DNA from 2 places in the Aeribacillus sp. FSL K6-1305 genome. Region 1 is predicted to be linked to the other one. Evidence: predicted binding sites of a transcription regulator. Region 1 holds the regulator's gene; the other holds the start of a gene.

Region 1 (4,202 bases):
TATCATTCGAATCATAAAGAACAATTAATCGTCCAAGCTTCAAGTGACCAGCTAAGGAAGCTGCTTCAGAGGAAATCCCTTCCATTAAGTCACCGTCACCGCATATGACGTATGTGTAATGATCAACAATATTGTATCCTTCTTTATTGTATGTAGCTGCTAAATGACGTTCTGCCATCGCCATTCCAACGGCCATTGCTATTCCTTGGCCTAATGGTCCAGTTGTTGCGTCAACGCCAGGTGTATGTCCGTATTCAGGATGTCCAGGTGTTTTGCTTCCCCATTGACGAAACGATTTAATATCATCCATGGAAAGATCATAACCCGATAAATGAAGCAAGCTGTAAAGCAGCATCGAACCATGTCCGGCAGATAAAACAAAGCGATCTCGATTAAACCAATTAGGGTTTTCAGGGTTAATGTTCATAAATTTCGTCCACAGCGCATAAGCCATTGGTGCGGCGCCCATTGGCATTCCAGGATGTCCGGAATTCGCCTTTTCAATCGCGTCAATGGATAATGTTCGAATCGTCATGATGGATAAATCTTGAATGGAATGAGTCACCATTATCATCCTCTCATCTGTATTTTCAGTTTATAATCTTATCTTTATTGTTGCAATAAGGCAACACCCATCCGTTAATGCAGCCTTTTATTTTTAAATTTTTTCAATTTTTCCGGTGTAACATCATTACCTTTCGGATCAATCACTGTAACATTTTTTAAGGTGTTTTGAAAATCCCGACGAAACGACTCTAAATATTCCTGCCTTAATTGCTGCTGCACTAGCTTTTCCACTTGCGTCAATCCTTCTGACTTAGACTTTTTAGATAGTTCATTAATACGGTTAAGTTTTTCTTTTGAAATCATAAGCTGAACCCCTTGTATATTTTTGCCGCGCTCTTTTATCATACTAAATGCAACCACTAATGACAACAATTATTGCTATGATTCGCCTTTTTCTGACAAAAATTGTTGATATCTGCGATGAACAGTAGCTTTTGAAACATCATAGCCGAATCCTCTTAATGTTGCCGCTATTTCTGAAAATGTCAGGCCGTTTTTCCGCAATCGGTCAATCTCCTCGATCGGAACTTCTTTTCGCTCTCTTTTATAGGAAGAATTTCTATTCTTTAAATTTTTTTCAGGCCTGTACCCATTTTGTATAGCTCTCAACATTCCCCGCTTTATTTTCAAATTATGAATTTTTCGTTGATATTCTTCCACAATTCCTATAATTTCAAGCACCATCGTGTCTGATTCAGACAGTTCCATCTCCCCGCGATGGGCAGCGGTGAAAATTTTCACGCCTTGTTTCAAAATGGAATGGACAATGGCGATTTTGGCATTTCCTCTGCCAATTCTTGTTTCATCCTGTATTAATACCGCTTCAATTTCTTTCTCCTCAATCAATTCCAGCAGTTGAAAAACCCCTTCACGATCAACATCATACCCGCTCGCTTTTTCTTCTATCACTTCAACAACTTCCATACCGTTTTCAGCTGCGAGCTTTAACAGCTCGTCTTTTTGTCTTTTCAAAGATGTTTCCTGCTCTGCCTTTTCAGTGCTGACTCTTGCATAAACGACTGCTCTCATGTTAAATGCTCCTTGCGGTTATTCTTTGTTTGCCAAATATTCAGCATTGTAGTATTTATTTTTTTCAATCGGAATGACGATTGTTTCCCCCGGTTTTACAACAAGGCTTTGGAGATTGTTTCGCTCCTGAACCCATTTTACAAACTCTGAATGAGACATATTGTCATATTCTTTATATTCATCAGCGATTTTCCACAAACTGTCCCCTTCCTTCACTTGAACCTCCATATAATGATCGAGCTCTTCCCTTTCTCCAGTATACGAAATCGCCAAAACTGCCGCCATGATGACAAGGAAAAAAGAAACGATGTAAGACCATGATAATTTATCCATTAAGAACCGCCCCCTGAAACAGAATATTTGTTCGGTTTTTGTTTTTAAGTATAAAAGGGAACACATGTTTCTGTCAAGCAAATATTCGAACTTACGTTTGCTTTTTTGGAAAAATCATGCTATAATCGACACAAATTGATATGACTGAGGTGCTTGACATGTCAACAAAATTATCTAAGAGACAACAAGATATTTTGAACTTCATTAAGGAGGAAGTAAAAAAGAAAGGATACCCTCCCTCTGTAAGAGAAATCGGCGAAGCGGTCGGTCTTGCCTCCAGTTCAACTGTTCACGGGCATTTAGCAAAGCTTGAGAGCAAAGGACTGATTAGAAGAGACCCCACAAAGCCGAGAGCCATTGAAATTTTGGACGATGATGGCAGCCACCTTCTAACAAACAATGTGATCAACGTGCCGGTCATCGGAAAAGTGACGGCTGGTATTCCGATCACTGCCGTTGAAAACATCGAAGAATATTTTCCGCTTCCGAATCATATTGCATCAGGTGATGATCAACTTTTCATGCTTGAAGTAGTCGGAGAAAGCATGATCGAAGCAGGCATTCTGGACGGAGATTTAGTTATTGTCAGACAACAGCAAACAGCCAATAACGGCGACATCGTTGTCGCGCTCACAGACGACAATGAAGCGACCGTAAAAAGGTTTTTCAAAGAAAAAGACTTTATACGGCTTCAGCCGGAAAACCCAACAATGGAACCGATTATTTTAAAAAATGTGACAATACTCGGAAAAGTGATCGGGCTATACCGTTCCATACACTGAATATTCGATGTCTCAAAACAGGTGAGGCATCCTTTTTCTTTTTATAAAATTTTCAACATTCCCTCTCTTAGCGATGTTAAATTTTTAAAAATGTTTTCTAATCAATATGTATGCAGACAAGCTAGATTCAATGAAACAAATTTCAGGCGCCTTCTCCGCGCCTGCATGCAAAGCTATTATGCAACAATTCTCAACAGTCATTGTTTTTTGATTTATTTTGTTGTAGAATTTTTTATTGTAGATTTCGCTTCCTTAGCCAGTGCCGGGATGATTTACTGAATTGTTTGAATTCTTCTAACTGCTTAAATTTTAGGTATAGGAGAGGTGCTATGAATCAATTACTTATGAAACAAAGTGAACTGGAAAATGCAAAGCAATATGTCAATGAAGTATTTCAATCCGTGCAAGAAAAAAATCCGAATGAGCCTGAGTTTCTTCAAGCTGTAAAAGAAATATTTGACTCGCTTGTGCCTGTATTTGCTCAACATCCTACATATATAAAGCACGGAATACTTGAAAGAATTGTTGAGCCGGAAAGATTGATCATTTTTCGCGTTCCATGGGTGGATGACGAAGGAAAAGTGCGTGTAAACCGCGGATTTAGAGTGCAATATAATAGTGCAATTGGGCCATATAAAGGAGGCTTGCGCTTTCACCCGACCGTCAACGCCAGCATTATTAAATTTTTAGGATTTGAACAAATCTTCAAAAATTCATTGACTGGGCAGCCGATCGGCGGAGGAAAAGGCGGATCTGATTTTGATCCGAAAGGTAAATCAGATGGGGAAATTATGAGATTTACACAAAGCTTTATGACAGAGCTTTACAAACATATTGGACCAGATATTGACGTTCCTGCCGGTGATATTGGAGTTGGCGCAAGAGAGATCGGATACTTGTTTGGCCAATATAAAAGAATACGCGGCGGATTTGAAGCTGGGGTGTTAACCGGAAAAGGCATTGGGTACGGCGGAAGCTTAGCGAGAACCGAAGCGACAGGTTATGGAACTGTTTATTTTGTTGAAGAAATGCTTAATGACCATGGATTAAGCTTCAAAGGAAGCACAGTTGTTGTCTCTGGTTCTGGGAACGTTGCCATATATGCGATTGAAAAAGCAACACAATTAGGTGCAAAAGTTGTCGCATGCAGCGACTCTGATGGCTACATTTTTGATAAAAATGGAATTAATCTTGAAACGGTTAGAAGGTTAAAAGAAGTTGAAAGAAAAAGAATTAAAGAATATGTAAATGAACATCCTCATGCAGAATATTATGAAGGCTGTTCCGGAATTTGGTCCATTCCATGCGATATTGCCCTCCCATGCGCTACTCAAAATGAAATCGATAAAAAAGCAGCTGAACTCCTTGTTTCCAACGGACTCAAAGCTGTTGGAGAAGGCGCCAACATGCCGTCTACATTAGAAGCGATCGACGTGTTTTTATCAAACAATATTCTTTTTGGACCTGCAAAAGCTGCTAACGCAGGCGGAG
Region 2 (4,202 bases), 130 kb from region 1:
CAATGCGGACAAATTGGTGATCGATATTTCAACCAATGGGAATTCGTGGATAGAAGTGAAGAACGGAAAAGGAAAATCGTTTTTTGCAGGAATGATGCGACAAAATGAGCAGAAAACGGTTGATGTAACAGCGGAAGAAGAAGCAAAAATCGTTGTAGGCGATGCTCGATTTACGACCATTCAAGTGAATGGAGAAGCCGTTTCTTATGAAACGGACCCGAATAAAATGGTTCGGCAGGATATTATCATTTTAAATAACAAGGATGAATAAGTCATCGTACGAGATGGCTTATTCTTTCTTACTTTATGCTAGTGGAGGTACAAAATGAATTTGCCTAATCGAATCACTGTATCAAGAATTATGCTAATTCCAATATTTATGATTGTGATGCTTGGCGATTTTAACTGGGGAAATTGGTCGGTCGGTGAAGTAGTCATCCCTGTCAATCATGTCGTTGGCGCCCTCATTTTTATTTTAGCTTCGACGACCGATTGGATTGATGGATATTATGCACGCAAGCTTGGACTTGTGACAAATTTAGGAAAGTTTTTAGATCCTCTTGCCGATAAATTGCTCGTTTCTTCTGCTCTCATCATATTGGTGGAAATAGGTGCTGCTCCGTCTTGGATTGTCATTCTGATCATCAGCCGTGAATTTGCCGTAACCGGATTGCGTTTAGTTCTGGCTGGGGAAGGAGAAGTCGTAGCAGCTAATATGCTCGGCAAAATAAAAACATGGACGCAGATTGTGGCTATTTCCGCTTTGCTTTTACATAATATACCTTTTGAATGGATTTCGTTTCCATTTGCAGACATTGCTTTGTGGGTTGCGCTCTTTTTTACCATTTTATCTGGATGGGACTATTTCATGAAAAATAAACACGCGTTTGTCAATTCGAAATAACCATGTGGAGGAAAATGTATGAATGTAAATGCTGAAATTATTGCTGTCGGTTCAGAACTGTTGCTTGGACAGATCGCCAACACAAACGCCCAATTTATATCAAGAAAGCTTGCCGAAATAGGTGTTAATGTTTTTTATCATACGGTCGTTGGAGACAATGCTGAGAGGCTAGAGCATGCGATCGAAACGGCAAAAAAACGGTCGAATTGCATCATTTTTACCGGCGGGCTCGGCCCGACAAAAGATGATTTGACGAAAGAAACGATTGCACGTATTTTGAATAAACGTCTCGTGATCGACGAGGCGGCGATGAAAAACATTGAGGATTTTTTTAAACGGACGAAACGGACAATGTCGGAAAACAATCGGAAACAAGCATTAGTTTTGGAAGGTTCTACTGTTTTGCCAAATCATTACGGAATGGCGCCAGGAATGGCGTTAGAGGCGAACGGAATTATATATTTGCTCATGCCGGGTGTTCCGAAAGAAATGAAGCCGATGTTTATCAACTACGGTGTGCCGTTTTTGCAATATCATTACGGGTTAAAAGAAAAAATCATCTCGCGTGTGCTTCGTTTCTTTGGCATCGGCGAATCTCAGCTTGAAACAGATATAGAGGATCTGATTGATCAGCAAACAAATCCGACCATCGCGCCGCTGGCAAAAGACGGCGAAGTAACATTGCGCCTGACAGCAAAACATGAAGATGAGTCGACTGCGCTGAAGCTGATTGACGAAACAGAAAAAAAGATTTTAAGCCGTGTTGGCCGATATTTTTATGGACACGGTGAAACTTCGATCCAAGAGCAGCTTATGAAGCTTCTAAAAGAAAAGCAATATACTATTTCGGCTGCAGAAAGTTTGACGGGCGGTCTTTTTTCCGAACAGCTGACCCATTTTCCAGGCGCTTCGAATATTGTGCTTGGAGGAATTGTCTGCTATACAAACGAAGTGAAGCAGCATGTTCTTGGCGTGTCGGAAGAAACGTTGAAAACAAAAGGAGCCGTTAGCTCTGAATGTGCGAAAGAAATGGCGGAAAATATAAAAAAATTGACCGGCAGCAATATCGGCATCAGCTTTACGGGAGTGGCAGGACCTGATCCTTCTGAAGGAAAAGAAGTTGGGACTGTCTATATCGGCATTCAATTCGACGATCGGCCGACGGCAGTCTTTGAGCTTCATCTTTCCGGTACTCGGGAAGGGATCAGGCACAGAACGGCAAATTATGGCTGCTACTATGTAATGAATGTAATAAAGGAAATGGAAAACCGGTTATGAGCGTCTTCATCCGGTTTTTTAATTTTTATATAATGAAAATTAAAAAACGAATAAATGTTCCCTTTTTTCTTGGCAAACAGGAAAAAACACGGTATATTTATTTTGAAGCTATCAATTTTTTAAGGAGGAAATTGTATTGAATCATGATCGTCAAGCTGCCTTGGAAATGGCGTTAAAACAGATTGAAAAACAATTCGGAAAAGGTTCGATAATGAAGCTTGGAGAACAAGCTGAGCGAAAAGTTTCAACAGTTCCAAGCGGATCGCTGGCATTGGATGCAGCTCTTGGCGTCGGCGGATATCCTCGAGGTCGGATTATTGAAATATATGGACCGGAAAGCTCCGGTAAAACGACAGTGGCCCTTCATGCCATTGCTGAAGTTCAAGCTCTAGGCGGGCAAGCAGCGTTCATCGATGCGGAACATGCGCTCGACCCTGTCTATGCGCAAAATTTAGGTGTTAATATTGATGAACTGCTTTTGTCGCAGCCCGATACCGGCGAGCAGGCTCTTGAGATTGCAGAAGCTCTCGTTCGCAGCGGTGCAGTCGACATCATTGTCATTGACTCGGTCGCAGCACTCGTCCCAAAAGCGGAAATTGAAGGCGAAATGGGCGATGCGCATGTCGGATTGCAGGCGCGTCTTATGTCACAAGCGCTTCGGAAGCTTTCAGGAGCCATCAGCAAGTCGAAAACCATTGCGATTTTTATTAATCAAATAAGGGAAAAAGTGGGCGTCATGTTCGGAAATCCCGAGACAACTCCAGGGGGACGCGCGCTGAAATTTTACTCATCTGTCCGCCTTGAAGTGCGCAGAGCTGAACAGCTGAAACAAGGAAATGATATGGTAGGAAACAAAACGAAAATTAAAGTTGTCAAAAACAAAGTAGCGCCTCCTTTTAGAACGGCAGAAGTTGATATCATGTACGGGGAAGGGATTTCAAAAGAAGGAGAAATCATCGACCTGGGAACGGAATTGGATATTATACAAAAAAGCGGTTCGTGGTATTCTTACCAAGAGGAGCGTTTAGGACAGGGAAGAGAAAATGCAAAGCAATTTTTGCGCGAAAATCCGGATATTCGCGATGCCATTCAGCAAGAAATTCGCAAGGCATATGGCCTTGAAACGAATGAACCTGTGCAAGAGGGGCAGGAAACGTTCGAGCTTTTGGATGAATAATGTACGCACATCTTAGCGTAAGGCTGGCGAAGTAGCCGGTCTTATTTTTTTGATCAAAAAAAGCCCCATCCTTTGTTCGACAAGATGAAAACTTGACAAGGGTTATTCCCACATTTAAAATGGATATGTATATTTTTTCATTTTTGCAATATATTTAACATATTTTTTTGGAAAATGTTATCGGGAGAGTAAATGTGTAATGCCGACACTTTCTTTGTGACAAGTTCATAGCAAGAGGAGGTGAAAGAATGGAACTCATTGAAATCATCTCCATTTTGCTTGGCCTAATCGTCGGTGCAGTTGTTGGTTATTTTGTTCGAAAATCCATTGCTGAAGCGAAAATAGCGGGTGCAAAAAACGCCGCGGAACAAATTCTTGAAGATGCTAAGCGTGAAGCTGAAGCAACGAAAAAAGAAGCGCTTCTGGAAGCAAAGGATGAAATTCATAAGCTTCGTTTGGAAGTAGAAAAAGAAATTCGCGAAAGAAGAAATGAACTTCAAAAACAAGAAAACCGTTTAATGCAAAAAGAGGAGAATCTCGATCGAAAAGATGAATCATTAGATAAGCGTGAGGCGATGCTAGATAAAAAAGAAGATTCTCTAAATGAAAGACAACAGCATATTGAAGAGATGGAAAGCAAAGTGGAAAAGATGGTGCAAGAAGGACAAATAGAGCTTGAACGCATTTCGGGTTTATCGCGTGAAGAGGCGAAACAAATCATCCTGGAACGAGTGGAAAAGGAACTTTCTCATGATATTGCTGTAATGGTGAAAGAAGCAGAAACAAAGGCGAAAGAAGAAGCAGACAAAAAAGCAAAGGCAATTCTTTCCCTTGCTATACAGC

The links. The regulator LexA, encoded in region 1, represses DNA repair genes until DNA is damaged. The targets are predictions, from matches to a motif close to CGAACATATGTTCG.
Region 2: a site for LexA is predicted at 2,230-2,243, ahead of recA (recombinase RecA). Genes of this name have one in related genera too.

What each region holds. Positions count from the first base shown of each region.
Region 1 covers NZ_JBBOQV010000001.1:853,839-858,040, forward strand. The annotation lists gene tkt (transketolase) at 1-568, opposite strand, end outside; gene NST97_RS03990 (DUF896 domain-containing protein) at 640-870, opposite strand; gene NST97_RS03995 (YneB family resolvase-like protein) at 946-1,596, opposite strand; gene yneA (cell division suppressor protein YneA) at 1,615-1,929, opposite strand; gene lexA (transcriptional repressor LexA) at 2,088-2,711, shown strand; gene gdhA (NADP-specific glutamate dehydrogenase) at 3,041-4,202, shown strand, end outside.
Region 2 covers NZ_JBBOQV010000001.1:986,528-990,729, reverse strand. The annotation lists gene NST97_RS04605 (helix-turn-helix domain-containing protein) at 1-271, shown strand, start outside; gene pgsA (CDP-diacylglycerol--glycerol-3-phosphate 3-phosphatidyltransferase) at 326-904, shown strand; gene NST97_RS04595 (competence/damage-inducible protein A) at 923-2,182, shown strand; gene recA (recombinase RecA) at 2,319-3,359, shown strand; gene rny (ribonuclease Y) at 3,608-4,202, shown strand, end outside.